DNA from 2 places in the Paenibacillus sp. IHBB 10380 genome. Region 2 is predicted to be linked to the other one. Evidence: a T-box and tRNA genes for the amino acid it is inferred to sense, from the RefSeq annotation. Region 2 holds a T-box; the other holds one or more tRNA genes.
The links. A T-box is a leader RNA that pairs with one kind of tRNA and senses whether it is charged. The one in region 2 lies ahead of pheS (phenylalanine--tRNA ligase subunit alpha), so its partner is inferred to be a tRNA-Phe.
Positions count from the first base shown of each region.

Region 1: it has a tRNA-Phe gene. The T-box ahead of pheS (phenylalanine--tRNA ligase subunit alpha) is inferred to sense a tRNA for this amino acid. The anticodon was not compared.

Region 1 is NZ_CP010976.1:4,046,523-4,063,233, forward strand. It holds gene UB51_RS18280 (PspA/IM30 family protein) at 1-133, opposite strand, end outside; gene UB51_RS18285 (LiaF transmembrane domain-containing protein) at 189-488, opposite strand; gene UB51_RS18290 (DUF3600 domain-containing protein) at 759-1,532, opposite strand; gene UB51_RS18295 (sigma-70 family RNA polymerase sigma factor) at 1,522-2,106, opposite strand; gene UB51_RS18300 (bifunctional transcriptional activator/DNA repair enzyme AdaA) at 2,351-2,950, shown strand; gene UB51_RS18305 (methylated-DNA--[protein]-cysteine S-methyltransferase) at 2,962-3,510, shown strand; gene UB51_RS18310 (2OG-Fe(II) oxygenase) at 3,503-4,216, shown strand; gene UB51_RS18315 (SPL family radical SAM protein) at 4,309-5,127, shown strand; gene UB51_RS18320 (DNA alkylation repair protein) at 5,330-6,013, opposite strand; gene UB51_RS18325 (DNA-3-methyladenine glycosylase family protein) at 6,044-6,661, opposite strand; gene fabV (enoyl-ACP reductase FabV) at 6,968-8,161, opposite strand; gene UB51_RS18335 (stalk domain-containing protein) at 8,381-9,493, opposite strand; tRNA gene UB51_RS18340 (tRNA-Leu) at 9,660-9,741, opposite strand; tRNA gene UB51_RS18345 (tRNA-Arg) at 9,750-9,826, opposite strand; tRNA gene UB51_RS18350 (tRNA-Leu) at 9,847-9,932, opposite strand; tRNA gene UB51_RS18355 (tRNA-Cys) at 9,945-10,018, opposite strand; tRNA gene UB51_RS18360 (tRNA-Gly) at 10,028-10,102, opposite strand; tRNA gene UB51_RS18365 (tRNA-Gln) at 10,109-10,183, opposite strand; tRNA gene UB51_RS18370 (tRNA-His) at 10,197-10,272, opposite strand; tRNA gene UB51_RS18375 (tRNA-His) at 10,322-10,397, opposite strand; tRNA gene UB51_RS18380 (tRNA-Trp) at 10,427-10,500, opposite strand; tRNA gene UB51_RS18385 (tRNA-Tyr) at 10,511-10,595, opposite strand; tRNA gene UB51_RS18390 (tRNA-Thr) at 10,603-10,678, opposite strand; tRNA gene UB51_RS18395 (tRNA-Phe) at 10,707-10,782, opposite strand; tRNA gene UB51_RS18400 (tRNA-Asp) at 10,809-10,886, opposite strand; tRNA gene UB51_RS18405 (tRNA-Met) at 10,917-10,993, opposite strand; tRNA gene UB51_RS18410 (tRNA-Val) at 11,043-11,118, opposite strand; tRNA gene UB51_RS18415 (tRNA-Glu) at 11,191-11,265, opposite strand; tRNA gene UB51_RS18420 (tRNA-Ser) at 11,311-11,402, opposite strand; tRNA gene UB51_RS18425 (tRNA-Asn) at 11,406-11,481, opposite strand; rRNA gene UB51_RS18430 (23S ribosomal RNA) at 11,587-14,516, opposite strand; rRNA gene UB51_RS18435 (16S ribosomal RNA) at 14,885-16,440, opposite strand.
Region 2 is NZ_CP010976.1:3,513,765-3,527,325, reverse strand. It holds gene UB51_RS15745 (hypothetical protein) at 1-128, shown strand, start outside; gene UB51_RS15740 (RNA polymerase sigma factor) at 1,145-1,714, shown strand; gene UB51_RS15735 (DUF4179 domain-containing protein) at 1,707-3,191, shown strand; gene UB51_RS15730 (hypothetical protein) at 3,955-4,167, opposite strand; gene abc-f (ribosomal protection-like ABC-F family protein) at 5,052-6,899, shown strand; T-box leader at 7,010-7,308, shown strand; gene pheS (phenylalanine--tRNA ligase subunit alpha) at 7,424-8,458, shown strand; gene pheT (phenylalanine--tRNA ligase subunit beta) at 8,486-10,936, shown strand; gene zapA (cell division protein ZapA) at 11,078-12,556, shown strand; gene UB51_RS15695 (cupredoxin domain-containing protein) at 12,623-13,009, opposite strand; gene UB51_RS26535 (GGDEF domain-containing protein) at 13,185-13,561, shown strand, end outside.

The DNA.
Region 1 (16,711 bases), 530 kb from region 2:
TTTCGACTTCCGTAATATCATCACGTGTAGCGATCAGGAATTGATCAATGAGCTTCACAGGATCCTGACTTTGTTCCAGACGTTCATTTAATGTTGCTACCGTTATATCACGCATTCGACGAAAAACACTCATACCTTCTACTCCCTCCTTAAGCTAACACCTTGTTTCAATTGTTATACATTTTTAATTAGTAAGTCGTGTTCTTTTTCTTTAAAAGAGATATTCCGTAAACCAACAATATAATCCCTAGTAGTGGTCCAATGAACCAAGACAGCTTTCCAATTAATACTAAAATACCTATCGCTAGAATAATCCAACCGATAACTACTTTACCGCGACGTACACCATAGTAGCCTAAGGCAATCATTAGTATTGGAAACAATAATCCAAACAATCTACCCAGTAACGGTCCGAATACTCCCAATAGCATTAAAGCTCCAACAAAGATAAGTACTGCAGCCAATCCATTTCCACGTTTTGTTTGCATCCATTTCTCACCGCCTCTCTCAAGGTCTCAACCTTATGTACTTATTGTAGGTGTAAATCAAGTTTCTCAAAACAGACCAGAGGCGGTAATTCATCCTAGACCTTAGACGGGGAGAGTCTTGGACCGAAGTCGGAGAACCAAAAAAAAGAAACCATGGCGTATATAACCCAATGATTCCTTACTATGATCCAGTAACCCACTGACACTAACGTCAGCGGGCTTTTATTACTTTAAGTTCTTTTTACTGATGTACTCCATCCTTGAATGAACTCATGAACTCGGCTTTATCATAATACCTACCTTATCAAAATATGGCCGAAGCTGCTCCTGAAGCTGATCTAAATCTTTTTTATCCTTTTCCGTTAGTCGCTCCATATGGAGACTGCGATCCGGATCCATAACCTTTGCATCATATGATCTCATCTCATTTAGTTTTTTTGTGAAATCAATTAATTCATCTTTGCTAAATGTTTTCTCTGCGTTCTCAATTACTCCGTTCCAGAAAATATCCCTATCTACAAGTTTATCTTTATCATTATCTATTTCCTTCCCCAATGATTCTAATTTACTCAATTTTTCAAATAAGGGCTCTAATTCTACAGTCAATCTCTGAAACGTTTCTTGGTCAGCAGCGTTTAGTTGCTCTGGGTGAATTACGCCATCAGCATCTGCATATTTCAGATTAAAACTTCCAAACTTTTTGATTAAAGACATAAACGTTGTAAATTCGTCTTCGGTAAAGCTTTGTTTAGCGAATTGTAATTTGGCTTCGAGTTCATCATATCTCTCCTGTGTTCCTCCGATTGATGCGACATTTTCTTGTGAACCATAGATGGAATCAGCCAAATAGTTATACCCTGCATAAACTCCTGTAGGGATTAATAAAGTAGCAGCCAGAATACTTGCCACGAGCCATTTCTTCATTCGTCTTCCTCCTTGTTTGGACACAACTTGTTTCAGTATGCTTTCTTTAAGTTCCGGTGGAGCAATCCACTTCTTGCTTTCTTCCTGGAATGCTGATCGTAACTCTTCATCAAGACTCATGCAGATCCTCCACCTTTCCCACAATAAAATGGTTAGACCTCTGCTTCTGACGCAGCTTCTGTAGAGCAGCGTGGATACGTGATTTCACAGTCCCCAGAGGGATGTCCAATATGGTAGCAATCTCTTCTTGGGCGTATTCATTCAAATAATGTAGAATCACAACTTGCTTCAGTTTGTACGAAAGACGGTCTACGCTCGCAAGTAAGGAACGATTCGATATTTTGTCCACGACCTCATTGGCGAAGTCGTATTCCATGGCTTGATCAACCTGTTCAGCTTTGTTGATGATTCGGAGATGCGTCCATCTCTTTCTTCGATAAGCATGAATTTGTCGCATGACCAAACCCATTAGCCAAGGACGAAAGGGTCGGCTTACGTCAAATTGTCCAAGAGACCGATGTACTTGAATGTAAATCTCTTGAACCGCATCATCTACATCGGATGGTTCTCTAACGAGGAAATGAACGGCTTTGTAGACATCTCGAATTGTTATTTCATATAACTCACTGTACGCTTCACGGCTGCCGGCTAGCGTAAGCTCAATGAGTTTCTTATATTCTTGTGGATTGTTCATCGGCCATCCCCCTTCGCCCTTACACTATATATTAGAAAGTATACAATATATCGTTCGATTTATTTTTCATGAAGATTCTAAATACTATAGCCTGATCCCTTCCTTCTTTCGTTGTAACAGCCAAACGTTTTATTGTTTCGGTATCTTGCTGATACATTCGTGAATCCGTACAAACATCCATTTCAGGGGGTATACTATTTATGAGGTGAACATTATGGTTAAGCATATGAAGCAGAATCAGGAGATGTTATTCCGTCAGGAGGATGTGGATAATACGCTAAACGTGGAAATACTGACAAATGAAAAATGGCAAGCCATCATCAACAATGATGCTTCTTACGACGGCCAGTTTTTTTACGCGGTAAAGACCACTGGCATTTTTTGCCGACCCTCCTGTAAATCGAGACCACCAAAAAAAGAGAACATCTACTTATTTGAGACCGCTGAACAAGCCTTATCCGCAAAATTTCGTCCGTGCAAGCGATGTAAGCCTACAGGCCAACGTTTGCCAGATGATGAATGGATAGCTGTGGTGACAGAATACATTGACAAGAACTATATGGAGAACTTACCGCTGAATATGCTCGCAGATATCAGTCATGGCAGTCCATATCATTTACATCGGACATTCAAGAGAGTCACGGGCATAACACCCGTTGAGTATATCCAGCTACAACGAATCGAGCAGGCTAAGAAACAGTTACTATCTTCTGAGAAATCTATTGTTGAAGTTGGCCTATGCGTGGGCTTGGCTAATACATCCTACTTTATCACCCTATTTAAAAAGAAAACGGGGTATACACCCGCAGGCTACCGTCAGTTTCAGCTCCAAAACAAGGAATGAGGTATTTGATCATGAAAAACTACACTAATTTACTAATCTACTGGACTTTATTAACGCATGAGGATTGGAATATGTATATCGCGGCTACTTCTGAAGGACTTTGTTTTGTAGGCTCTCAGAATCAGCCCTATGAAGAATTGACCCACTGGGCAAAATCTCGGTTTCCAGGGAGCACACTCAGTCAGGATGATGAAAGACTGCAGCCTTATGCAACCGAGCTTATCGAGTATTTGCAGGGGACGCGAAAAAGCTTTACAGCTCCCTTCGACTTTCATGGAACACCATTTCAATTGGCCGTGTGGAATGCACTTTGCAGCATTCCCTATGGTCAAACCAAGTCTTATACGGATATTGCCCATCAGATCGAAAAGCCAGCCGCCGTTCGCGCAGTAGGCACTGCTATTGGTGCAAATCCCATTTTGATTACGGTACCCTGCCATCGAGTAATCGGGAAAAATGGGGCTCTAACGGGCTATCGTGGCGGCATAGACATGAAAACGAAACTACTCCAATTAGAACAGGATGGCATACTTATTGAAGGAGGTTTACAGCATGTCTGATCGTCTCGCTGAACGTATAGCTGATCTGGATTGGAATTCACTCCAACAATCGTTGGACGTACACGGGTATGCCAAACTCCCCTCTTTATTAAATACAACAGAGTGCCAAGAAATCATCAACACTTACGAGGAAGAGGATCACTTCCGAAGCACGGTTAACATGGCTAGATATCGATTCGGAATTGGGACGTACAAATATTACGATACTCCCCTTCCAGATGTACTGCAACAGCTGCGTGAAGGTTTATATCCGGAACTTGCAAAAACAGCAAATCGTTGGCTCGGCCAATTGGGTCACGCAGCCGCTTACCCGGTAACGTTGATGGATTTTCTAGATCGATGCCACAAAGAAGAACAAACCCAGTCAACCCCATTAATTCTGAGGTATGAAGCCGGCGGTTACAACTGCTTGCATCAGGATTTGTATGGGAAAGTGTCTTTCCCCTTCCAAGTAGTGTTCGCCCTCAATCAAAAGGAAGAGGATTACACAGGTGGAGAGTTTCTACTGGTAGAGCAGCGACCCCGTGCGCAAAGCCGAGGTCACGTTATCACATTAGAACAAGGTGAGGGTCTAATTTTCCCGACCCAACACCGACCTGTTTTGGGAACGCGCGGATATTACAAAAACACACTCCGACATGGCGTTAGTACGATTACATCTGGGATAAGATACAGTCTTGGTATTATTTTTCACGATGCTAAGTAGAGTTATCTTTCATCTTCGAGGATGGGATCTTGCTGACAACATTGCATAATTCAACTTATCTTGACCATGACTAAACTTTCGGGAGTAATCGTATGAAAACAGAATATTTATACAAAACACCAAAAACGCTCTTGAACAAAGGAACTGGTTTTCTCTCCGGCTATAGTCATTCGCTAAATCCTTATACGGGTTGTTCATTTGGTTGTTCTTACTGTTATGTACGACAAATGCCAGTCTCTACTTTTCGTAACGCGGAGTGGGGCACTTGGGTTGATGTTAAGAAAGATGCTGCTCACGTGTTCCAAAAGGAGCTTCAGAGAGCCAAAACCAAAGGACCCGTCACCATCTTCATGTCATCGAGCACCGATTCTTATCAACCTATTGAGCACAAAGAACAAATCACCCGATCTTTACTGGAGGTCATGGCTAACGATCCACCCGATTTTTTATTCGTCCAGACCCGCAGCCCTCTTGTTAGGAGAGATATTGATCTGTTGTTACGCCTAGGGAAGAAAGTACGTGTGAGTATGACGGTTGAAACTGACCTTGAGGACATCCGCAAACATTTTTCTCCGAATGCCCCTCCCATTCCCGCTAGGTTAAAGACCCTTCAATTATTGACTGAGGCGGGTGTACCTACGCAGGCAACGATTGCGCCTGTGTTACCAAGTAGCGAGGGTTTTGCGGAAATATTACGTTCACTAGTAGATCGGGTGTGTGTGGATGATTATTTCATGGGAGACGGCAGTGGCGGGAGACGAACTCGTAATTTAGGTATTCAAACGTTGTACAAACAGATAGGTATGGAAGATTGGTATCACCCCGCTGCCTATCGCATGGTCTATGAGCGATTGCTTCAGGTTTTCTCCAAGGATCAGCTTTATGTGAGCCAACAGGGATTTGAGCCTTAGAGCATACAGAAGATGAAGGCATGATTGTCGTTCATAATCCGAGCGACCACTTTCATATGTTGGATTCCCCAAAAATACATTGCATAATATGTAGAGTAGCCTATTATTCGTTTCCACGGATGATAGGCTACCTTTTACAGAATGGACTCTGACCTTATCCTCTGGGGAGTTTTATTCCCATCTCCACTTCAATCAAGCCTCTTTATTTTCGTTTCAAGCTACGAATCCTTTTTTTTGTTTCTGGATCCACGCGGTAAGACTCTGTTATTTTTTGCAGAGCTTTGTTGTATGTGAAATCGTCCAGTGAATTGCTATTCAAGTATGTCATAGTAGGTTCAGGCAGCTTTACATAACAGATTGATACTGCCCAAGCGACCGCCATTTTCACATAATATCCCTCATGTTTAGCATTGTCCAGTAGCTGTAACACTCGACTAATGTATTCTTCTTCAATGTAGAAATTAAGAAGCATGACTACACCAAAACGTATATCATATTCATTTTCAGACGACAGATACGGCTGCAAAAAATCCCATACTTGTTCCATATTCGTTTTAGTGAATTTTAGCCCTACACAGAAACTATCGCATACTGACCAATTATCAATTTTAGGCACAAACTTAGCCACATATTGCAAAATTTCTTCAATGTCTGCTTTTACATAACCAATAACCATGCCCTGTAGCATGATTTCCTCAAAATATTCACTTTGAGCATGTTCTATATAGATACGCCAATCTCCCTTTGCGATTTTTTTTGCCAATTTACGCAGCTCCGGCAGACGAACCCCCACAACATTATTAACATTCGGGATAAGTGCAGAGGCGAACTTTTGATACTCCTCATCCACCAATTCAAATATCTGTACTCTAATCGTTTTGTCCACTTCATGTACTCCTTGTCGCTTAATTTCTACTTATTCAAATGAGATGGTCCACAGGTATATAGAAGCAACTGAACCCAGAGGTGAATATCTTAGACGATATTCTTCAAACTGCTCTTGTGAAAGTTCACTTAGACCATACAATTTCATCATTCCGCGGCGAATGGCTATATCCCCCCAACTGATTACATCAGGGCGTTCCATTGCATTAATAAGCATCATTTCTGCCGTCCATTTACCAACTCCATTTAAGGTTATCAATTTCCTGACGACCTCGCCATCTGATAGAACATACAGTTCATCCAAATCAAATGCGCCTTGTTCAATCATACGGGCAACATTTTGAATGCAAACCGCCTTTTTCATCGTCATCCCACATCGTTGGATATCATCGGCTGTCTGTATGGCTATATTTTGCGGAGTTATCTCACCAAATCGATCCTGTATCCTTGTCCAAATCTTGTGGACCGCCTTCACAGAAATAAGCTGGCCTACAATGGCATAGACGAGCGCCGTGAACAGATCGGGAATAATGACACGCTCAACCTTGCCCATTCGAGCTATCGCTACCCCCAGTGTTACATCCACGCTTGTAAGATAGTCCATTTCTTCTTGTCCATATTCAAAATATTTTGTTTTAACGGTTTGCATCGAATTCCCCTCTGTATATCTGCTATTCCCTAGTGGCAATCTCGAGACCTCCCACTTGATATCTATATACTCACTGATTAATTACTATAGCATTACTATACCTCACCAGGCTCCAAATGTACGTATAGCCGAATAAGATAGCAAAGTAACGAAATTCAATCTCATAATATAAAAAAGATGACTCCTGAACCATTCAGAAGTCACCTCTCAGTCGTTTATATAGCTTTGTTAGTCCATCCTATGTTCACAACCAGAACACCGTTCAAGGGACCATTTGCGCCCCTTTGAACAGTGACGTTACCTGTATTAACGAAGATTCGGAATGTCTACCTCTGGATTCGTATCGACTTCGTAGTCTACGCCGTCGGTTTCAAAGCCAAAGAGTTGGAAGAACTCCTTGCGGTACCCTTCCAGATCAGAAAGGTCATACACGTTATTCGTCTCTAGCTCTGACCACAACTTCGTGACCTCAGCTTGAATTTCCGGCTTCATTTCCCAATCATCAACACGGATTAAACCTCTTCCATCTACAAGCGTCTCCTTCGATCCATTATAGAGTCGATCAGAGAACAACCGATACATTTGCTCGATACAGCCTTCGTGGATACCCTGTTCCTTCATAACTTTGTAAAGAGCAGCAATGTATAAAGGTACTACAGGGATAGCTGAGCTGGATTGTGTTACGAGTGCTTTATTCACTGACACAAATGCGCGTCCGCCGTGAGTTCCAAGCTTCTCGTGAAGTCGTTTCGCTGTTGCTTCCAAATCATTTTTGGCATAACCAATCGTTCCTTCACGATATACAGCGTGTGTAATTTCTGGTCCAATATACGAATAAGCAACGGTAGTTGCACCTTCTGCTAGCACACCAGCCTGTTCAAGCTCATCTATCCACATTTCCCAGTCCTCACCGCCCATTACAGCAATCGTTTGGCGAATTTCCTCTTCACTCGCAGGCTCGATCGTTGTTTCCGTTACTTCGCCATTGTGGAAATTGACGGTTTTATTCGTATAGGTTTCACCAATCGGCTTAATGACAGAAGAGAATGTCTCGCCTGTTTTTGGATGTGTGCGGCGCGGTGATGCCACACTATAGATAACCAAATCAATTTTTCCAAGCTCGGTGCGGATCAAATCAATCGTTTTTTCTTTAATCTCATCGGAGAAAGCGTCTCCCACGATACTGAATGATTGACGGTTAGCTTCTTTGGCAGCTTCCTCAAACGCAGCGGAATTGTACCAACCTGCAGAAGCTGTGCGTGCACCCTCTGCAGCTTTGTCGAAATAAACGCCGACCGTGTTAGCCCCAGCAGCAAATGAAGACACGATTCTAGAAGCCAGTCCATAGCCTGTAGAAGCGCCTATCACAAGCACATTACGTGGGCCTTCGATAGCTGGTTGGGATTTTACATAGTCGATTTGACGCTGTACTTGTTTAGCACAGCCTTCCGGATGTGCAGTCGTACAAATAAAGCCTCGTGTTTTAGGTTGAATAATCAAATTAAGTAATTCCTTCCTATAGTAAAATTTTCTAGTATTCCTTGATGCAGAACATTTATATCCTATTTTACCGATTACCCGCGATAAAGCAAAGGGGGAGCGTTGATTAAGGAGAATATTTTTGAGATTTGAGCCATTTTTAAGAGCACTCCTTTATAAAAAGACTCTTGAGCAACTGCAGCTCAAGAGTTTTTATCAGTAAATAGCTTATTCACTTAACTATTCCATAATGGCTTCATCGTTGCTAATAACAATTTGTGCTTCAAATACGTACGCATGATTCATGCCAACCACAGTCTTGAAAAAGCTCAAAGGAACAAAAGCGTTATTCCCAACCAATTGTGGAGAAGCCCCTAATTGAATAGAAGTCGCACTGGAATTCTTGTAGTTATCCTCACCTATTTTTAATGAAGCAACCTCACCAAACATAATACTCTTCAGCTTATTATTCCAAGTAAGGTCATATTCTAGAGCTTCAGCAATGGCTCGAAGTGGAACCATAACCGTCCCACCTTCATTGATGAATGCTGCTGGAGCTTTGATTATTTTGTCATTCACGACGATCTCCATAGTAGAAACATCTCCAATCATTGTAGACATTTCCTCATCCGTTAATTGATGAATGGGAGGCACTTCTTTTTCGAATAATACAACAATTTTCGTTGGAGTTGTTTGTGCTGGAATACTTCTTGTTGATATGCCGTATGAAACAACAAGTTTTCTGTTTGTGAGTTCACCTTCAAAAGCCTTCCCATCCTGGGACACCACTGTGGTCTGATCTGATTTATTCAGCTGCAGCGAATGATCAGCGCTAACCAGATCCTTGTCAAATAAATCTACCTTTATATTCTCATCTTTAGGATGATTAGCTGTAATAACTTTAACATTGTATTGAGCTGGATAAATTAAAATCATCGGTGCATTTGCTTCATAGTAACCGGTAATTGTGGAGCCCTCAGCAAGTTCAATTACATTTGCTAGATAGGTGTCAGTAGATATTACAAAGTTGGCTATGCCACCCTCTGCATTTTCAACTAGCACGTACTTCGTACCTGCAACACCTTCAACATCACTTATTTTCTTCACCGTTCCTGTGAAAGAATTGTAATATGACTGATTTTCTACCTGTCTGTCACCTATAGGCATAGTTTCATTTATTGACATAATTTCTTTTATAGGCACAATTTCCTTAGCTTGTACCCCATTGTTACTAGAGGGTAAATCATTGGCAGCGTTAGCTGTTACTGCGAGGAGAGAAAATACAGCCAGAGATAATAAGCCTGCAAATAACTTTTTAGAAATTCTAATAAGAAACGAAAAAGAAGAGGTCACTTGTACCCCTACCGTTATTATTAATAGTTCATATATTCTTCTAGTTACAGATCATTGCTGAATTACGGTAATTTACATCTCTAATAAGAATCAAGTATATTTACTAATAACAGAAAAAAGGTTTATAAAATCGCTTCGAAAAGCAATCTTATAAACCTTTTTTGTATACCGATGGCCGGACTCGAACCGGCAAGCCTCTCGGCACCGCATTTTGAGTGCGGCGTGTCTGCCAATTCCACCACATCGGCGTAATTCATGGTGCGCCCTAAGAGATTCGAACTCCTGGCCTTTTGATTCGTAGTCAAACGCTCTATCCAGCTGAGCTAAGGGCGCATATTTTATTAATTAATTAATGCGGAAGACCAGACTTGAACTGGTACGATAGTCACCTACCGCAGGATTTTAAGTCCTGTGCGTCTGCCGATTCCGCCACTCCCGCATATTAAATTAATGGAGGCGCCACCCAGATTTGAACTGGGGATAAAGCTTTTGCAGAGCTGTGCCTTACCACTTGGCTATGGCGCCGTACAAAAATGGAGCGGACGACGGGAATCGAACCCGCGACCCTCGCCTTGGCAAGGCGATGCTCTACCGCTGAGCCACGTCCGCATATAATGGCTGGGGATATAGGATTTGAACCTATGCATGACGGAGTCAAAGTCCGTTGCCTTACCGCTTGGCTAATCCCCAACATTAGAATTAATGGGGCGACTGATGGGACTTGAACCCACGAATGCCGGAACCACAATCCGGTGCGTTAACCCCTTCGCCACAATCGCCATATTATTATCTACATCATAGTGAAACAGAACAACTCATTCAAAAAAATGGGGCGACTGATGGGACTTGAACCCACGAATGCCGGAACCACAATCCGGTGCGTTAACCCCTTCGCCACAATCGCCATGTTATTATCTACATCATAAATTTCTTTGGCAGGGGCAGCAGGAATTGAACCCACACCAACGGTTTTGGAGACCGTTGTTCTACCTTTAAACTATGCCCCTATAAAAGAAATGGTGGAGGATGATGGATTCGAACCACCGAACTCGTAGAGAGCAGATTTACAGTCTGCCGTGTTTAGCCACTTCACTAATCCTCCAAAACAATGGTGCCGGCGAGAGGACTTGAACCCCCAACCTACTGATTACAAGTCAGTTGCTCTACCAGTTGAGCTACACCGGCGCACCAAATATTCAATTTACAATGAAAATGGTGGCTCGGAACGGAATCGAACCGCCGACACAAGGATTTTCAGTCCTTTGCTCTACCGACTGAGCTACCGAGCCATATTGAAATATCACTACTATAAAAATGGCGGAACCGACGGGATTCGAACCCGCGATCTCCTGCGTGACAGGCAGGCATGTTAGACCGACTACACCACGGTTCCACATATTCTATTCCTTAGCAAAGGAATAATTGGTTGCGGGGGCAGGATTTGAACCTGCGGCCTTCGGGTTATGAGCCCGACGAGCTACCGGGCTGCTCCACCCCGCGTCATTTACAAAATATTTAATTTCATCCATATATCCAGTAGAGGATCGTATGGTGGAGGCTGAGGGGATCGAACCCCCGACCCTCTGCTTGTAAGGCAGATGCTCTCCCAGCTGAGCTAAGCCTCCATTAAATAGATGAATATTATCATATCACATATATCGAGTTTAAAGCAAGCTTCTTTTCGATATTAATAAATATGGTGACCCGTATGGGATTCGAACCCATGTTACCTCCGTGAAAGGGAGGTGTCTTAACCCCTTGACCAACGGGCCTAAAAGTTTTACGAAGTAAAGCTCGCTTCGTAAGCATAAATACTATGGCGGAGAGAGAGGGATTCGAACCCTCGAGACGCTTTTGGCGCCTACACGATTTCCAATCGTGCTCCTTCGGCCAACTCGGACACCTCTCCATATGGCTCCCCGAACAGGGCTCGAACCTGTGACAACTCGATTAACAGTCGAGTGCTCTACCAACTGAGCTATCAGGGAATATAACTATTATTCAAGGTTTAATCCTTGAAAACTAGATACGAAACGAATTTGCAATGTTAAAACAGCATATGCTTCCGAAGTAGTTTCACTTCATGAAACTTTTAGGATAAGCCCTCGACCGATTAGTATTGGTCAGCTCCATGCATTACTGCACTTCCACCTCCAACCTATCTACCTCGTCGTCTTCAAGGGGTCTTACTAATTGGGAAATCTCATCTTGAGGGGGGCTTCACGCTTAGATGCTTTCAGCGTTTATCCCGTCCGCACGTAGCTACCCAGCTATGCTCCTGGCGGAACAACTGGTACACCAGAGGTGCGTCCATCCCGGTCCTCTCGTACTAAGGACAGCTCCTCTCAAATTTCCTGCGCCCACGACAGATAGGGACCGAACTGTCTCACGACGTTCTGAACCCAGCTCGCGTACCGCTTTAATGGGCGAACAGCCCAACCCTTGGGACCTACTTCAGCCCCAGGATGCGATGAGCCGACATCGAGGTGCCAAACCTCCCCGTCGATGTGGACTCTTGGGGGAGATAAGCCTGTTATCCCCAGGGTAGCTTTTATCCGTTGAGCGATGGCCCTTCCATGCGGTACCACCGGATCACTAAGCCCGACTTTCGTCCCTGCTCGACTTGTAGGTCTCGCAGTCAAGCTCCCTTCTGCCTTTGCACTCTTCGAATGATTTCCAACCATTCTGAGGGAACCTTGGGGCGCCTCCGTTACTCTTTAGGAGGCGACCGCCCCAGTCAAACTGCCCACCTGACACTGTCCCCGAACCGGTTTACGGTCCTAGGTTAGAACCTAGATACGATCAGGGTGGTATCCCAACGGCGCCTCCGTAGAAGCTTGCGCTCCTACTTCTCAGGCTCCCACCTATCCTGTACAGATCGTACCCAAATCCAATATCAAGCTGCAGTAAAGCTCCATGGGGTCTTTCCGTCTTGTCGCGGGTAACCTGCATCTTCACAGGTATTAAAATTTCACCGGATCTCTCGTTGAGACAGCGCCCAAGTCGTTACGCCATTCGTGCGGGTCAGAATTTACCTGACAAGGAATTTCGCTACCTTAGGACCGTTATAGTTACGGCCGCCGTTTACTGGGGCTTCGGTTCATAGCTTCGGGTTACCCCTAACCACTCCCCTTAACCTTCCAGCACCGGGCAGGCGTCAGCCCGTATACTTCGCCTTGCGGCTTCGCACAGACCTGTGTTTTTGCTAAACAGTCGCTTGGGCCTTTTCACTGCGGCCCCCTCGTGCTATTCACACTACCGGGGCACCCCTTCTCCCGAAGTTACGGGGTCATTTTGCCGAGTTCCTTAACGAGAGTTCTTCCGCGCGCCTTAGAATACTCTTCTCGCCTACCTGTGTCGGTTTGCGGTACGGGCACCTTCTCCTGGTTAGAGGCTTTTCTTGGCAGTGTGAGATCATGACCTTCGCTACTATAATTTTCGCTCCCCATCACAGCCCAGCCTTCATGATGTGCGGATTTGCCTACACATCAGCCTCACTGCTTAGACGGACACTTCCATCAGTCCGCGTCACTACCCTGCTGCGTCACCCCATTACTCATAACGGATTACGGTGGTACAGGAATTTCAACCTGTTGTCCATCCACTACGCCTTTCGGCCTCGCGTTAGGTCCCGACTTACCCTGAGAGGACGAGCCTTCCTCAGGAAACCTTGGGCTTTCGGCGGATCAGATTCTCACTGATCTTTTCGTTACTTATACCGGCATTCTCACTTGTATGCTGTCCAGCGCTCCTTACGGTACACCTTCAACCTGCATACAACGCTCCCCTACCCCTGATGCAAAGCATCAAGCCATAGCTTCGGTGGCGTGTTTAGCCCCGTTACATTTTCGGCGCAGAGTCACTCGACCAGTGAGCTATTACGCACTCTTTCAATGGTGGCTGCTTCTAAGCCAACATCCTGGTTGTCTGTGCAACTCCACATCCTTTCCCACTTAACACACACTTGGGGACCTTAGCTGATGGTCTGGGCTGTTTCCCTTTCGACAATGGATCTTAGCACTCACTGTCTGACTCCCGGAATTCGAGTCTATGGCATTCGGAGTTTGACTGAGTTTGGTAACCCTTGCGGGCCCCGCACCCAATCAGTGCTCTACCTCCACGACTTATTTCCGAGGCTAGCCCTAAAGCTATTTCGGGGAGAACCAGCTATCTCCGAGTTCGATTGGAATTTCTCCGCTACCCCCACCTCATCCCCGCATTTTTCAACATGCGTGGGTTCGGGCCTCCAGTGCGTGTTACCGCACCTTCACCCTGGACAGGGGTAGATCACTCGGTTTCGGGTCTACGTCCACGTACTAAAATTCGCCCTATTCAGACTCGCTTTCGCTGCGGCTCCGGCTTCTCACCTTAACCTTGCACGGGAACGTAACTCGCCGGTTCATTCTACAAAAGGCACGCCATCACCCATAAATAGGGCTCTGACTTTTTGTAAGCACACGGTTTCAGGTTCTATTTCACTCCCCTTCCGGGGTGCTTTTCACCTTTCCCTCACGGTACTGTTTCACTATCGGTCGCTAGGTAGTATTTAGCCTTAGCAGATGGTCCTGCTAGATTCATACGGGGTTTCACGTGCCCCGCACTACTCGGGATCCGTCTCGGAGGGATTAGACTTTTGGTTACAGGGCTTTTACCTTCTATGCCGGGCCTTTCCAGACCTCTTCACCTAACCTAATCCTTTGTAACTCCATGTGAGACGTCCCACAACCCCAAAGAGCAAGCTCCTTGGTTTGGGCTGTTCCGCGTTCGCTCGCCGCTACTGACGGAATCACTATTGTTTTCTCTTCCTCAGGGTACTTAGATGTTTCAGTTCCCCTGGTCTGCCTCTACATTCCCTATGTATTCAGGAATGAGTAACTGCGAATTACCACAGCTGGGTTTCCCCATTCGGACACCCCCGGATCAAAGCTTGCTTACAGCTCCCCGAGGCAGTTTCGTTGTTCGCCACGTCCTTCATCGGCTCCTAGCGCCTAGGCATCCTCCGTGTGCTCTTAGTAGCTTAACCATTTCGCTCATTTGTTGCGCTGTCCGCTCTCTTGTCCGTTCATTTCATCTATTGAGTGAACCCATTAGAGGTTGAAATGAACTCCCAAAGGATCGATCATCACATCAAATTCGCTAGCTACCTTTACACTTCATTCAATTCATAATGAGTTGAATGTTAAATATAAAAGAATGTTCTAAATCGTAAATTCGTTTCGTTATCTAGTTTTCAAGGATCAAAGTCATTTCTACAAGAGAAATAACATAGTTGAAAGATTGCTCTTTCAAAACTGACAACGAGTGAGGAAATATTCATGGAATCTATTGTTCCATAAGTCTTATCTTGACTCTTAGTTGAATGTTTCCGTTGCAGGAAACGATTCTCCATAGAAAGGAGGTGATCCAGCCGCACCTTCCGATACGGCTACCTTGTTACGACTTCACCCCAATCATCTACCCCACCTTCGGCGGCTGGCTCCCTTGCGGGTTACCCCACCGACTTCGGGTGTTGTAAACTCTCGTGGTGTGACGGGCGGTGTGTACAAGACCCGGGAACGTATTCACCGCGGCATGCTGATCCGCGATTACTAGCAATTCCGACTTCATGCAGGCGGGTTGCAGCCTGCAATCCGAACTGAGACCGGCTTTGGTGGGATTGGCTCCATCTCGCGATTTCGCAGCCCGTTGTACCGGCCATTGTAGTACGTGTGTAGCCCAGGTCATAAGGGGCATGATGATTTGACGTCATCCCCACCTTCCTCCGGTTTGTCACCGGCAGTCTGTTTAGAGTGCCCACCATAATGTGCTGGCAACTAAGCATAAGGGTTGCGCTCGTTGCGGGACTTAACCCAACATCTCACGACACGAGCTGACGACAACCATGCACCACCTGTCTCCTCTGTCCCGAAGGCCGCCACTATCTCTAGTGGATTCAGAGGGATGTCAAGACCTGGTAAGGTTCTTCGCGTTGCTTCGAATTAAACCACATACTCCACTGCTTGTGCGGGTCCCCGTCAATTCCTTTGAGTTTCAGTCTTGCGACCGTACTCCCCAGGCGGAGTGCTTAATGTGTTAACTTCGGCACCAAGGGTATCGAAACCCCTAACACCTAGCACTCATCGTTTACGGCGTGGACTACCAGGGTATCTAATCCTGTTTGCTCCCCACGCTTTCGCGCCTCAGCGTCAGTTACAGCCCAGAGAGTCGCCTTCGCCACTGGTGTTCCTCCACATATCTACGCATTTCACCGCTACACGTGGAATTCCACTCTCCTCTTCTGTACTCAAGTCACCCAGTTTCCAGTGCGACCCGGGGTTGAGCCCCGGGATTAAACACCAGACTTAAATGACCGCCTGCGCGCGCTTTACGCCCAATAATTCCGGACAACGCTTGCCCCCTACGTATTACCGCGGCTGCTGGCACGTAGTTAGCCGGGGCTTTCTTCTCAGGTACCGTCACTCCAAGAGCAGTTACTCTCCTGAATCTTCTTCCCTGGCAACAGAGCTTTACGATCCGAAAACCTTCATCACTCACGCGGCGTTGCTCCGTCAGACTTTCGTCCATTGCGGAAGATTCCCTACTGCTGCCTCCCGTAGGAGTCTGGGCCGTGTCTCAGTCCCAGTGTGGCCGTTCACCCTCTCAGGTCGGCTACGCATCGTCGCCTTGGTGAGCCGTTACCTCACCAACAAGCTAATGCGCCGCAGGTCCATCTGTAAGTGACAGATTGCTCCGCCTTTCAACATTCTCTCAGGAGAGAAAATGTATTATCCGGTATTAGCTACCGTTTCCGGTAGTTATCCCAGTCTCACAGGCAGGTTACCTACGTGTTACTCACCCGTCCGCCGCTGAGTATTAGGAGTGCAAGCACTCCATCAACTCCGCTCGACTTGCATGTATTAGGCACGCCGCCAGCGTTCGTCCTGAGCCAGGATCAAACTCTCCAATAGAATTGAAAAGAGCGATATGCTCATTTTGAAACAAACTGGCGAGAATTTGCATTCTCTACCAAATGATTTCTCATTTGTTTTGACTTCACTTTCATGAAATCTTTACTCACTCGTTGTTCAGTTTTCAAAGATCAATTTCTCTTTCGTCATCACCAGTCATTCTCGGCGACAACTTCTATATCATATCATGCCATCCATTATTTCGTCAAGAGTTATTTTTCAATAAAATTTTTCTTGATTTGCTGTTATGATCTCAAAATCATCATATCTC
Region 2 (13,561 bases):
TAGGGTTTATCCTTTATCTACTATTAGGGTTACTTTTCCTTATTGCAGAATGGAGTGCAGGAAGAAAAGCCCTTAACCAGAAAAGAAAAAAAGAATTGGATAAGATAAAAACTCACGATATGAAGTAGTTTAATTTTAAAGAATAATAACAAAAAGACTATCTCTTGGAATTAGATGATCTTTCCTTTCATGTAAATGGTATTCCTTAAAATGTTTTTGCCTTTCTGATTTCTATCTTCTAGACTAGTTAAAGATAATGAATGATGAAACTCTTTGTTAACTAACCTGCCCGTTCGTATTATGAGATCAACCAGTTCTTTCTGGTTGGGACGTAAGATCCCGTATAACAAGCGATGCTACGGAGCGACAAGAGGAAAACGTAGGGGCTGCCAGTGATGATTGGGAGTGGATTAAGTTCGAGGATATTATATCAGCGGAAGTGTAGTTTTTTTTCGAAATCCGAAAACATCGGTAAATACCCCGCTAACCTTAATTGGTCGGTGGGGTATTTTTTTTGTTTCGGTAAGGAAAATTTTCCTGAGCGTATGATAATCTTCATTTACATGATCCCAAATGAATATTGATCTTACATTATATGTAAGGACCGTACCTTGTCAGTTTTGGAAGGGTAGTTTATGTTCGAGATTAAGCTAACGGACAGGTTAGTTTAAAGTATACATCTAGATAATGTAGTCTGAAAACTTCTTCAGATAGGCGGTTATTATGAAAAGATTGGTGATTTCACTAATAGCTCTGTTTATTGTTTCCGCTGTGTCGTACTGAACTAACGCCAAAAAAAGGCTGAAGAGAAATTCAAACTATGGCTTAGAAGCAAAGAAGGTAATGAGTTTGGGGTTTATGGGTTTATTCAATTTGACCTGTCAACCGAATTTGCCGATGTGTCTATAGATGAAATGCCGACAAGTGCCCCAAAAAAGAAATATATTCCATATTCTTTTTCTTAATCGGGGTAGTACCAGCGAAGCTAACAGCACTCGTATATGTGATTAAATGGGAAAATTTATTGATAACCTCGCAAGTAGCAGTTCACCCAAGTGAGGGAAAAGTTTTTTCCTCTTTTTATGAACCAAAATACGAGAACTGGTGAATAAGAAGTGAAAGGAAAAACGAGGAGGTCTTTTAAGTGCAAGAAAATAATCATTTTCCAATACCCAAGGAAGGAGGTCCAGTTGATTTTGAAACACTTGTTCAACCTCACTTAACTAGTGCATTTCGAGTCGCTTTTTTGATCGTCCATGATTACCATCTAGCTCAGGATTCCGTTCAAGAAGCACTATGGGAAGCGTATCAATCACTTTATCGATATGATACACGAAAAGGGACATCGTTTCGAGCTTGGTTTATGAAAATTGTGACACATCGTGCACTTAATATGGTGCGTAGAAAGAAAAAAACGGAAGAATATATGGACTCTATTGACCTTGGGCAAAACCCATTGGAGAGTATTCTTCAAAAGGAGAAAGAGCAACAGATTTGGCAAGCGATTCAGTTGATGACGCCGAAGCATCGCTCTGCAGTTATTCTTTACTATTATGAAGAGTTTAGTATAGCTGAAATTGCAAAAATCCTTGGTGTGTTTGAGGGTACGGTAAAATCAAGGCTACATAAGGCCAGAAAGTTAATTGCTGAAAAAATACAAGTTAAGAAAGAAACACACGTAATTTCCGAGATGGGAGCGATCATGCATGACTAATAATCTTGACAAACAGATTACACAAACTCTAAAAAAGGTAGCTGGAGAATTGGATCAGCCTAATTTTGTGATGCCTGACCAAGTGGTAGCCTATAAAAGAAAAAGGTCACGTTTACTAGGCACTTTGGTACTTACTGTCTCAATTAGCTGCGCTTTGCTTTTAACAATATCGGTGAGTCCTACCTTTGCGGCCTATGTTAAATCTTTATTTGATGGTTCTGATAAAGAACTGCAATATGCAGCACAGGAGGGTTTTTCACAGAAGGTAAATGCCTCTGTTACTGATCGGGGCTATACTCTTGAAATAGAGGAGATATTGGCTGATCCGATGAGAATTGTGGCCGTTTATTCGATCAAGGATCAGCAAAAGAACTTTATTCATCCGGATAAACTTCACATAAGTAACGTAGAGGTAACAGATTTGAAAGGGAATGTAATTAAAGAAACTAAAACGTATGGGATAGAAATCCAAGAAAATTACGGATATCTCACTCTAAAAAAACCCGGGGAAACAGAAGAACAGAAGCTTTTATTACAGTTCGAGGGGAATCAGATCGACTCTGTTAAAGGAAATTGGGCCTTAAAGATTCCTTTTGATTTAGAAAAAACAATTAAGGCTTCAAAGGTGCTAGCAATCGATAAGACGTATACCACACCACAGGGACTGCAAATCAATCTAAATAGCATTATGCATTCACCGACTGCTGCTCGTGTGGATTATGAAACGAAATGGACGGAAGAGGCAAAGAAAAGATTAGTACAGGAAAGCAAACAAGTGAAAGGAAAAGTAGATTCAGCTGATCCTTATGTTCGCTATGATGATTATAAACTGAATTTTCATATTGAAAATGAAAAAGGAGAGAAAGTAAAAGATTTAACTAGGGTGCTTGATACTCCACGCAAAGCCGTAGGAGAATACGGTCATTCTAATCGGAAGTATGGATTTGCTCCACTGCCTCCTGATCATCAATATATACTAGTATTGGATTCTTTAGAAAAAACAGAACCGTATGAGCTGGGCGTATCATTTGAGCCAAAACAGCTTGCCGAAAAACCTGTAAGAGTAGATAAGGATGGCAAAACGATTGAGATCATGTCAGTAACACTTGACGAACCATTAAATGAAGCATCTCCAAAGAATGAGAAGCACGCTACTATTTTACTAGAGGCTTACTTGAAGGATATATCATATATTAATCTAGCAGATACGATTTTAATGGATGATGACACAGATAAAATTATTAATCGTTTTGGTTGGACTATAAAGGATGAAAAGGGCAAAATATACGATGTAACAGGTGGAGATTTTAAAATGATAGGAAAGGATGAACAAGGCAGAAATCATATCCGAATAAAATTGCAAAGTTATGAAATGAAAGAACTCCCTCAAAAGATCAGTCTTACTTCAGAATTGGCAAAAAAGAGCTATGACCTGGATTGGAAAGTACCATTGCCAATGCCAAAAGAAGACAAATGAGAAGCAATGGAAGCGAGAAAAGCAATTAAGGAAAGGGAAATAATACTAAATATGTATAACTAAAAAAAGAACAGGAAACATCGCAGTCGGTACATATAAAATTAAGAGTTGTGTGGCACCTTCGATAGAAAAGCGAAAGTGGAAAATCAGGGCCTTTTAATTGTTTAACAGTGTCTGGTAGTAGCCGCGGGTACATCTGCACAAAATCTTGAATTTTGTAATGTCCTTCTCGAGCCTGTTCAACTCTAATGGAAGAACTCATTAACTTCTATCATCTGGGGTGCGGCGTTTGCGCTGCATGTATGGCTAACTGGTACGATACTTCAAGAATTTGACTCGCTTTTGTTTATAAGGATTAAATAAAAATCCAAGAGGACCACAAAGGCATAGTGCCAATGTAGTCCTCTGTTTTTCTTTCTATTAATCTTAATCAATCCATTCTATGTTAGCAATATCCGCATAAGGCACCCACGTAGGGCCTTCTGACGTCCGAATTTTGGCACGATTAGAGGCGGTGAATACTTCTGCCACTCCGCTTATTGTTTCGCCGTTACTAAGCTTTAAAGTCACTCTCTGGCAAATAGCTGAAGCTGATATTCGAGCTTAGTGGCTAGTTATTCTCCTCTCAATCAATTTGAGTATGTTTGTCTACCCTTGATGTTCGTTTCATCCCACCACTTCAAAAATTCCTTTCGTTCTACCAACAAACTCTTGGTTCCCACACGGAAGCTTGGTATACTTCCGTGATCGGGATTTGTATTAATTAATTCATAAACCCTACGAAGTGAAATACTGGTGAATTTTGATATCCCTTAGCTGTTAAGTAGTTGGGAAGTTCTCGACGATCAATCATCTTTCGATTTTCAATGGTACTATTATTTGTATAAAGAAAAGGATCAACAATCTCGTTCATTTGGTAATTTGACTGCTCATAATTGAGGTGTGAGAATTCTTCGCTTAATACTAATTTGTTCATATGTTCGCTCCTTCCAAATTTAGGATTGTCCTATCTAAAAAGTATTATAAGGCTTTGTTGCGCTTTGAGTAAGAATCCTCCATCCAATTGCGTAAAGTTCTTTGACCACAGTGTCAACCTCGAAATCAGAAACGATAAAATCATCACAGATATGAATGGTTGTGTTACCTAACTTAAATGTTTCTATAACATTCCCTTTGGTAGATAAAATTTTCATCTGAGCTCTGCTTTCTCTCTATCTTCGATCCAAGAAACAAGAACTTCTTTTCGGATTCGACGGACGTTACCAACCTTATAACTTGGGATAGGATCCTCTTTCATCAGGCACCAATTACGCGCAGTCTTGATACATACACGGGGGCGGTCAGCCTCCCAAGCTGATAGCGTGGGTTCGATTCCCATCACCCGCTTTTATCCAAAAAGTACCGAAAACCCTTCTCGCGAAAGGGTTTTTTCTTTGCAAAAAATTCGAAAACGACTGGCTTGTTTCCACTTATGGGGCAGACGATAAATATAATTTATGATCATTTAGGAATTAAGTTGAACTATTGAGCTTAGCCTGATAGAATGTAAGCGTATAATAAATTCAGGTAAAGAAGAGGTAACCACGACGCCGATGAAGTAAACCATCTATTTCTCTATAAACTGCATGTAAATGAAACAGGCAGTCTCTACAGTGTGTAGGGGAGAGGATAGGTGTGTCCAATTCAGGTGTTATCGTCACCATGAGGCAAGGGCCTTTTTGGATTACTGACGATCCTTCTTTGTTGAGCCATATCATCTTTAACATCCCACTGTAGGCCTGTGCCTGCGGTTTTTTTGTGTTTCAGGGTTAAATGTCCGTGAAGTTTATAGTTACTGATATTTAAGAAGGGGTGATATTTATGAGGAGCATCTTACGTGGTAGGGGTTTAGGAAAAGAATGGAATGGTAAATTGTGTTTTGAGCATGTAGACATAGATATTTATGAAGGAGAAAGGATCGCCCTGTTTGGAAGTAATGGCGTGGGGAAAAGTACTCTTTTTCAAATGTTAACAGGTGAGGTTGAGCCCAATGAAGGTACGGTTGAGCGTGGTTTGCCAGTAGAACACTGGGGAGTTATGGAACAGCATGGAGATGGCTTATTGGATCTAACGACGTATCAAGCAGCTCAGCATGACAGTCAAGAACTCTGTGAGATCAAACAGCAACTTATAAGATACGAGAATGAGCTTCAGAATATTTCCTTAGATCAGAGTCAATCATTGCTTGAGGCTTACGGGCATTGGATAGGACGATACGAGCAATTAGATGGCTTTAGGTGGGAAGTTGAACTAGAGAAGATCTTGACGATGCTTCAGATTGGCTCTGAGCTATGGGAAGTTCCATTCGCCCAGTTAAGTGGAGGTCAAAAAACGAGAGTGCGTCTGGCTTCACTCCTCGTTCGCAGACCCCAGTTCCTCATGTTAGATGAGCCAACGAACCATTTGGATGAGTCTAGTATGTTGTGGTTGGAGCAATGGTTGTTACACTATGAGGGAACCGTATTGTTCGTATCTCATGATAGAACATTCTTAGATCGAGTGGCTACCGGGATTTGTGAGTTAACTGAAGTGGGCTTGAAGAAATATAAGGGGAATTATAGTGATTATCGACGTGAAAAAGAAAGAGAATTGAGGGAACAAGAAGCACTTCATAAGAAGCAACAACAGGCTCGTGAAGCACTAGAAGAATCGATACGAAGATATCAGGAGTGGTTCAATAAAGCGGATAGCGCAGCATCTAAACAAGAAATGCCAAGTGCGGTTAGTTATTATAAAGCGAAAGCGAAGAAGAACACTTCTCGTTATCATGCTAAGCAGAAGGAAATGGAAAGACTTGATGCAGAGAGTGTACAGAAACCACGAAATGGTTCCAAATTAAATATGCAGATGGGGGCGGGTTCTTTTGCTGCACGTAATCTAGTAAGACTTGAGCAGGTTACTTATGGATTTGAGGGACATAGTCCTTTGTTTAACAGGTTAGATTATGTCCTTGCTCGAGGGGATCGGCTTGCGGTTAGAGGGGCTAATGGTACAGGGAAATCGACGCTATTGAAGCTGATGATGGGGCATATAGTTCCTATTACAGGCGAAGTTCGGCATCATCCAGCGATGAAGATCGGCTATTTCTCACAAGAACTAGATGGCTTGGATGATGAACAGACGTTACTGGAAACCTTGTTATGCTTACCAGATATGACGGAGACTCATGCACGGACCATTCTAGGGTGCTTTCTCTTTTCGCGTGAGGATGTATTCAAGAAGGTAGGACTCTTAAGTATGGGGGAACGATGTCGGGCAGCTTTTTTACAGCTTTATTTCAGTGGGGCCAATCTGCTTGTACTCGATGAACCAACGAATTATTTAGATATATCGACACGTGAAGTTATTGAAGATGTACTTCAAGGATACCCTGGCGCACTTGTTGTCGTCTCCCATGACCGAATGCTTGTACGAAAGCTAGCGAATCGATTGTTGATGCTATCTAGCGAGCATGTGCCACAGTTGTTCGAAGGGACGATTGAAGAAGAGGAAGAATCTATCGCTATGAAGGGGCAGTCACGGGTAGGGAATTCATCCAATGACAATGAAAGAATTGAATTAGCGTGGGAGCTCTCAAGATTGCTGAATGAAGAGGAAGGAACGGAACAGGAGAATGCTACAAGAATGGAGAAAATTCGCATGCTTCGTAAAGACCTTGAAGCGCTGTAGGTTCTATACTCAATATAAGAATAATTTTAAGATTGAAAAGCGAACTAGACTTGCCAGCATTCACAATTATGCATATAATAATGGTCTATAGAGTGTGTTTTTGTTATTAATGAAATGCAATGATGGAGAAGAGTAAGTAGTGCCTCTATACAGGGAGGAAACGCCTTTAGATTGAGAGCGTTTCTACAGATACAGGCTACCGAAGTTCCCTCCGGAGCAGTTCCTTGAACTTGTTCGTAATTTAGACTTTTTAAATTATAGGGTAAGCGTAGAGGATATCGGTTCACGATCCGTTATAATCGTTTAAAGTGAGAAAATGATGTTTGGATAGGCAGAAGCCAGAGGCTATTTTGCTTCTACTGAGCATGATTTCTAACAAGGGTGGTACCACGGTCTTTTCGTCCCTTTTTTGGGGAGGAGAGGCCTTTTTTGTTATAATGCTTTGCTTTTATTTGTAGCAGGAATGGGTTATGAATGTTCATTATTCATTGAAATGAAGTGAAATCAAGGGGGCATGAAAGGCTATGAGAGAAAAGTTAAAAGAATTAAAGATTGAGGCGTTGGCCCATTTGCAGGATGTGTTAGATCCTCAAACATTAAACGATTTACGTGTGAAATATTTGGGTAAGAAGGGCGCATTAACAGAGATTTTGCGAGGAATGGGCTCTTTAAGTGCTGAAGAAAGACCTCTTCTAGGGCAAGTCGGCAATGAGGTTCGCGCAGCGATTGAGGAAGTCATTGAGGTTAAGCAGAACGCTTTTCAACGGGCAGAAACAGAACAACGTCTTCAAGCTGAACAAGTGGATGTTACGTTGCCAGGTAGAAGAATGACTCAAGGAGCTATCCATCCTCTCAATAAGGTTATTCAGGATATGGAAGAAATCTTCATTGGCATGGGTTATAGCATCGCTGAAGGACCTGAAGTGGAGACGGATTATTATAACTTTGAGGCATTAAATCTTCCTAAGGATCACCCAGCTCGTGATATGCAGGATACGTTCTATATTACTGAGGAGTTATTGATGCGCACTCAGACGTCTCCAGTACAAATTCGTACAATGCAGGCGATGGAAGGTGAGGTTCCAGTCAAAATCATTTGCCCTGGTAAGGTATATCGTCGTGATGATGATGATGCGACTCACTCTTTCCAGTTCAATCAAATTGAGGGCCTTGTTATTGATAAGAACATTCGTATGAGTGATCTAAAAGGAACATTGCAGCAGTTCGTGCAAGAAATGTTCGGTCCTAACACTCAAATTCGTTTGCGTCCTAGCTTCTTCCCATTCACAGAGCCTAGTGCTGAAGTGGATGTTACCTGTGTGAAGTGTGGCGGAAGTGGTTGCCGGATGTGTAAGCATACGGGCTGGCTTGAAATTCTAGGATGCGGTATGGTTCACCCGAAGGTGCTTGAAATGGGTGGTTATGATCCGGAAGAGTATAGTGGATTCGCCTTTGGCATGGGTGTTGAACGAATTGCCATTTTGAAATATGGAATTGACGATATTCGTCATTTTTACAATAGTGATATGAGTTTCTTAAAGCAATTCGCACGGATCTAATTTCGACAAGAAGGAAGGGAGATAGATATGAAGGTATCAACGGCATGGTTAAAGGAATATGTTGCGCTAGATAATGTTACGGCTGAGGATTTAGCTGAACAGATTACACGTGCGGGAATAGAAATCGATGAGATTGAGAACCGCAATAAGGGCGTAGACAAGGTAGTTGTCGGTTACGTGAAGAGCAAGGAGAAACACCCTGATGCGGATAAGTTAAATATTTGTATCGTAGATGCAGGACAGAACGAGGATTTACAGATTGTGTGTGGGGCTAAGAATGTGGATGCGGGTCAGAAGGTTCCTGTAGCCCTCGTGGGAGCTGTCATGCCTGGAGGTATGGAGATCAAGAAGGCGAAGCTACGTGGTGCAGCATCTCACGGTATGATCTGTTCAGCTAAAGAATTAGGTATCAATGACAAGTTGCTTCCGAAAGAACAACAAGAAGGAATTCTAGTGCTTCCAGAATCTGTAGAGGTGGGTACCCCGATAAGTCAGGTGCTGGGTCTAGATGATTATGTACTAGAATTCGATTTAACACCGAATCGCTCTGATTGTCTTAGCATGCGTGGTGCTGCCTACGAAGTAGGAGCTATTCTAGGACGCGAAGTGAAGATGCCAACGCCTGAGAAAGATCTTGTGGAAGTTAGTGATGCAGCTGCAGATCATATCTCAGTAAGCGTTAGTGCGCCTGATCATTGTAGCCACTATGCTGCTAGATATATTACAAATGTAACCATTAAGACTTCACCACAGTGGCTGCAGAATCGGCTTATGGCCGCAGGCGTACGCCCAATTAATAACATTGTAGATATTACGAATTACGTCATGCTTGAATATGGCCAACCCCTTCATGCTTTTGATGCTGATAAACTTGCGAACGGGGCAATTGATGTTCGTTTAGCCCAAGCTGGAGAGACGTTAACGACTTTGGACGGACAAGAGCGGAAGCTTGAGCCTCACATGCTATTGATTACAGATGGTGTGAAGCCAGTAGCGCTTGCCGGTGTCATGGGTGGAGCTAATTCTGAAGTTACGGAGAAGACAGTAAATATACTGTTAGAATCGGCTAAATTCGATGGAGGTACAGTACGTAAAACTTCGCGTCAATTAGGTCTTCGTTCTGAAGCGAGCCTACGTTTTGAGAAAGAAGTCGATCCGGGTGTAGTTATTTCTGCATTGAACAGAGCGGCTTATTTAATCGCTGTTCATGCCGGCGGTTCGGTACATCAAGGTGTAGTTGAAACCACAGTTACCCCTACGCAAGAGCTTAGTATTTCGATCACACTGGATAAATTGAATCGGGTATTGGGTACGGAATTGTCACTGTTGGAAGTGAAAACGATTTTGACTCGCCTCCATTTCGATTGTGCGGATACAGCACATGGCTTGGTCGAAGTTCTAGTGCCTACACGGCGTGGCGATATTAGAAGTGACGTTGACATTATAGAAGAGATCGCTCGTTTATATGGGTATGACAATATTCCTACTACACCTATTCAAGGACCAACAACGCCTGGTGCATATACGAAGCCACAAGCTTTAAGACGTGATTTACGTAGATTACTAACGCATGGAGGATGGCAGGAGTTAATGAGTTACTCTTTTACTCACCCTGATCAGGCGGCTGTATTCCCCGCGTTAACCGAGGGAAGTAGACCTGTTAGATTATCTATGCCTATGAGTGAGGAACGTAGTGTTCTTCGTACGAGTATTATCCCTCAATTACTTGATGCTATGGCATATAACGTCAACCGCAAACAATCGGATTTGGCATTATTTGAGATGGGTCATGTATTTTTCTCTGAGGAAGAACGAATAACGACGCAACCGAAGGAAATACCCGTACTTGCATTTCTTCTTAGTGGGAACCTTGGGCAGAAGCAATGGAATGTAAATCCGGTGAAGGTAGACTTCTTTGATCTTAAGGGTGCGCTAGAAACATTGGTTGAGCATCTGGGTCTTCAACAGTCCATATCTTATGTTGCTAATAAGCCTGAGGGCTATCATCCAGGTCGATCAGCTTCCATCTATTTGGAGAACAATGGGGGGAGTAAGGTATTATTAGGGACTCTAGGTCAAGTTCATCCTCAGCTTCAGCTTGATCGAGGTCTGGAAGATGTCTACGTGGCAGAAATATTGCTTCAACCTCTTTATGACTATACTCATTATGATGTAAGATATCGTGAATTGCCTCGCTATCCATCTGTTGTGCGTGATATCGCCGTAGTTGTAGACTCGCAGGTAGAAGCGGGTGCTCTTCTAGCGTTGATCCGTGAAACCGCAGGTGATTTGCTGCAGACTGTGCAAGTATTCGATGTGTACACAGGCAGTAAACTTGGCGATAACAAGAAGAGCGTAGCGATTTCACTTGTATATCGTCATCAGGAGCGTACGTTGACAGATGAGGAAGTGACTACGTTGCATGGTCATGTTGTTACAGCTCTTGAACAAACTTTTGCAGCTGAATTAAGAAAATAGCAGGAATTAAACGAAGTCACATCGAATCCATAGAAATAGAGATTCGGTGTGACTTTTTTTCCTAGTAAATATAGGATATAAGAACTTATTCATGATAAATGGACAGCGAGAATAAACACCCATGAGAAGGAGGGCGAAACAGTGAATATACCTGATCGTACACGTGTCACCGTGGAAATCTACGGGACTTCTTATAAACTGGTTGGAAGTAGTTCAGATTATATGAAAAAAATTGCTAGTTACGTGGATGAAAGGATGAACAGCATATCGAAGAATCATTCGCGGTTAGATACACCTAAAATTGCAGTGCTAGCAGCTGTTCACATGGCTGAGGAGGCTATTCAAACGCAGGAAGTCCGTCAAGAAGTGAAATTATTGACGGGTGAGCGGAGTGAATTAAGGGTTGAGATCTCTCAGCTTCAGGCAACACGCGTGGAACAACAGGAACGGCTCGTGAAGCAGCAGGAAGAATATGAGAGTAAGCTCAAGGAACAAGGGGGAGTTTATGCTCAGCTGGAACAGGCTAAGGATGAACTTCTACAGCAACTTGAACAGGATAAGGCTGACCTAATGCAGCAGCTTGAACAGCATAAGTCTCTTCTTAAAGAGGAGAGTCTTAAGAAAGATCAGTTAGTGCAGAGTCAGGCGAGTCAGGAGCAGAAGCACAAACAGAATATTCAGAATTTGGACAAGCAAATGGTTGAATTACGAAGTAATCATTCGCAGCAACAGGTGAAGCTTCGCAATATGGAGCAGGATTTAAAGAAGAGTCAAGAGGCACATACTCAATTGACCGAACAGCATAAGCAGGTTGTACATCGTGAACAGGCTTCGAAGACTGAACAACAGTCCCTATTAAGTAAAGTTACGAAGCTGGAAACAGAATTGAATCAAATAAAGAATGATTTAACAAAGTCTGAAAGTAAACGTCAATCTTTAGAGAAGACGGTTGGTGAGTATAGTGACTCTTCCCGTAAATTGGAAGGTGAGGTACACAAATTAACGGCTGAATTAACATCGTGGAAGATGCTTGCAGACAAACGAAGCGAAGAGATTGCTGAACTAGAATCAAGGATTCTAGAAAGTACCGAGCAGAATGAGACCCTTGAAGCGGGAATGAAATCACTTCATGATGAACTCACTGTTCAGAAAGAGTTGCATGAGCAAGCTAAGCGTAGATGTCAATCGTTTGAGAGCGAATTAGTCGATCTCACTAAACAATATGAAGAGGTGCAAGGATTACTACAGGTATCTAACCAAGATCTCCATACCTGGAAAAATCAGAATGAAGAACTAACAAGGCAACAATCCGTCTGGAATGTTGAGCAATTGAAGCTACAAGAAGAGCTGGATATTTGGCAGCAAGAGATCGCGGCTTCAGAGCAACAGGTAGAAGTGCTTCAAGGAGAGAAGGAGACTGTATCGACAGAACTACGAGAGATAGGCGAATCATTCGAGCTAGTAGCTAATCAGTACCGTCTATTGCAAGTAGAGCATGAAATGCAGGTAGAACAGGCGGCTCAGATTGAAGAAGAGCATCGTCTTCTCCGTGAGGAATATGCTAAATTGCAAAGTGAATATAACGAGTGGATCGAATTGATTGAACAGGATAAGAACTAAACGGAAAATCCCCTTATTATCTCAGAAAAGGATGTATTCCTTGGTATGATAATAAGGGGATTTATATTATTCGACAACGATTTCTGAAATCATCGTTGTATGGCCTGGACCACAGAAGATAGAGCAGCTTATTTCATATCTGCCGACTTTATCTGGTGTAATAACTTTTGAAGATTTTTTTTGATCAAGTTGAAGATTTAAGCCTGGTATAAGTACGCCATGGTTTCCTTCAGCGTTATCAAAAATGATTTTGACAGGTACATCCTTCTTCAAATGGTATTCCTTCTGATCGAAGGTATAGTTAGTTGCCGTGATGACTAACTCCTCGCTTGGAGCAACTCCTGTTTCCGTTAGTCCACTATCTGCTGGAGCTGAGTTGTCTTTGTTACCTCCACATGCTGCTAAAGTTAGAATAAGTAAGCATGATATAATAATTGCAAGTGTTTTTCTCATGAATTCCCTCCTATTAAACTAATAATGTGACAAATATAGCAATATTATACCTTACTATGAGATCAATCGCATATCGTTGATTTGAAGGATTAGTGAACGAGAAGTAACAAAATGATTTACAGGTATATAGATTCAGTTATAATGGATATTACATGATACTGGATAAAAGTAGGGGATGAGAATTCATACGGAAGTCATACTAGAAAATGCTTGGCACCGCAAAATAATAAATTCGTATTGGATTATGTTAGTTATGCTTTTAGTTGCACAATTTATTATAATTATGCCTGAGGGACTAGGCATTGTCGAATTAAGCAGATTGTATATCTCATTGAATTGGCGTGTTATTCTTAATGGGATTATGCTGTTATTTATGATATCCATGGAAATTTGGTTTTATTATGGAACCAATTTTAATAAACAGAAGATTGTTATGTGTGGGTTTTTATTATCCTATTTCTTTTATTTCATTGGACCTATGATGCATATCTCGCAATTTGGCTTATTATTGCCTGTGCTTGTTTCTATGATATACCTAGACTGGAAATTAGT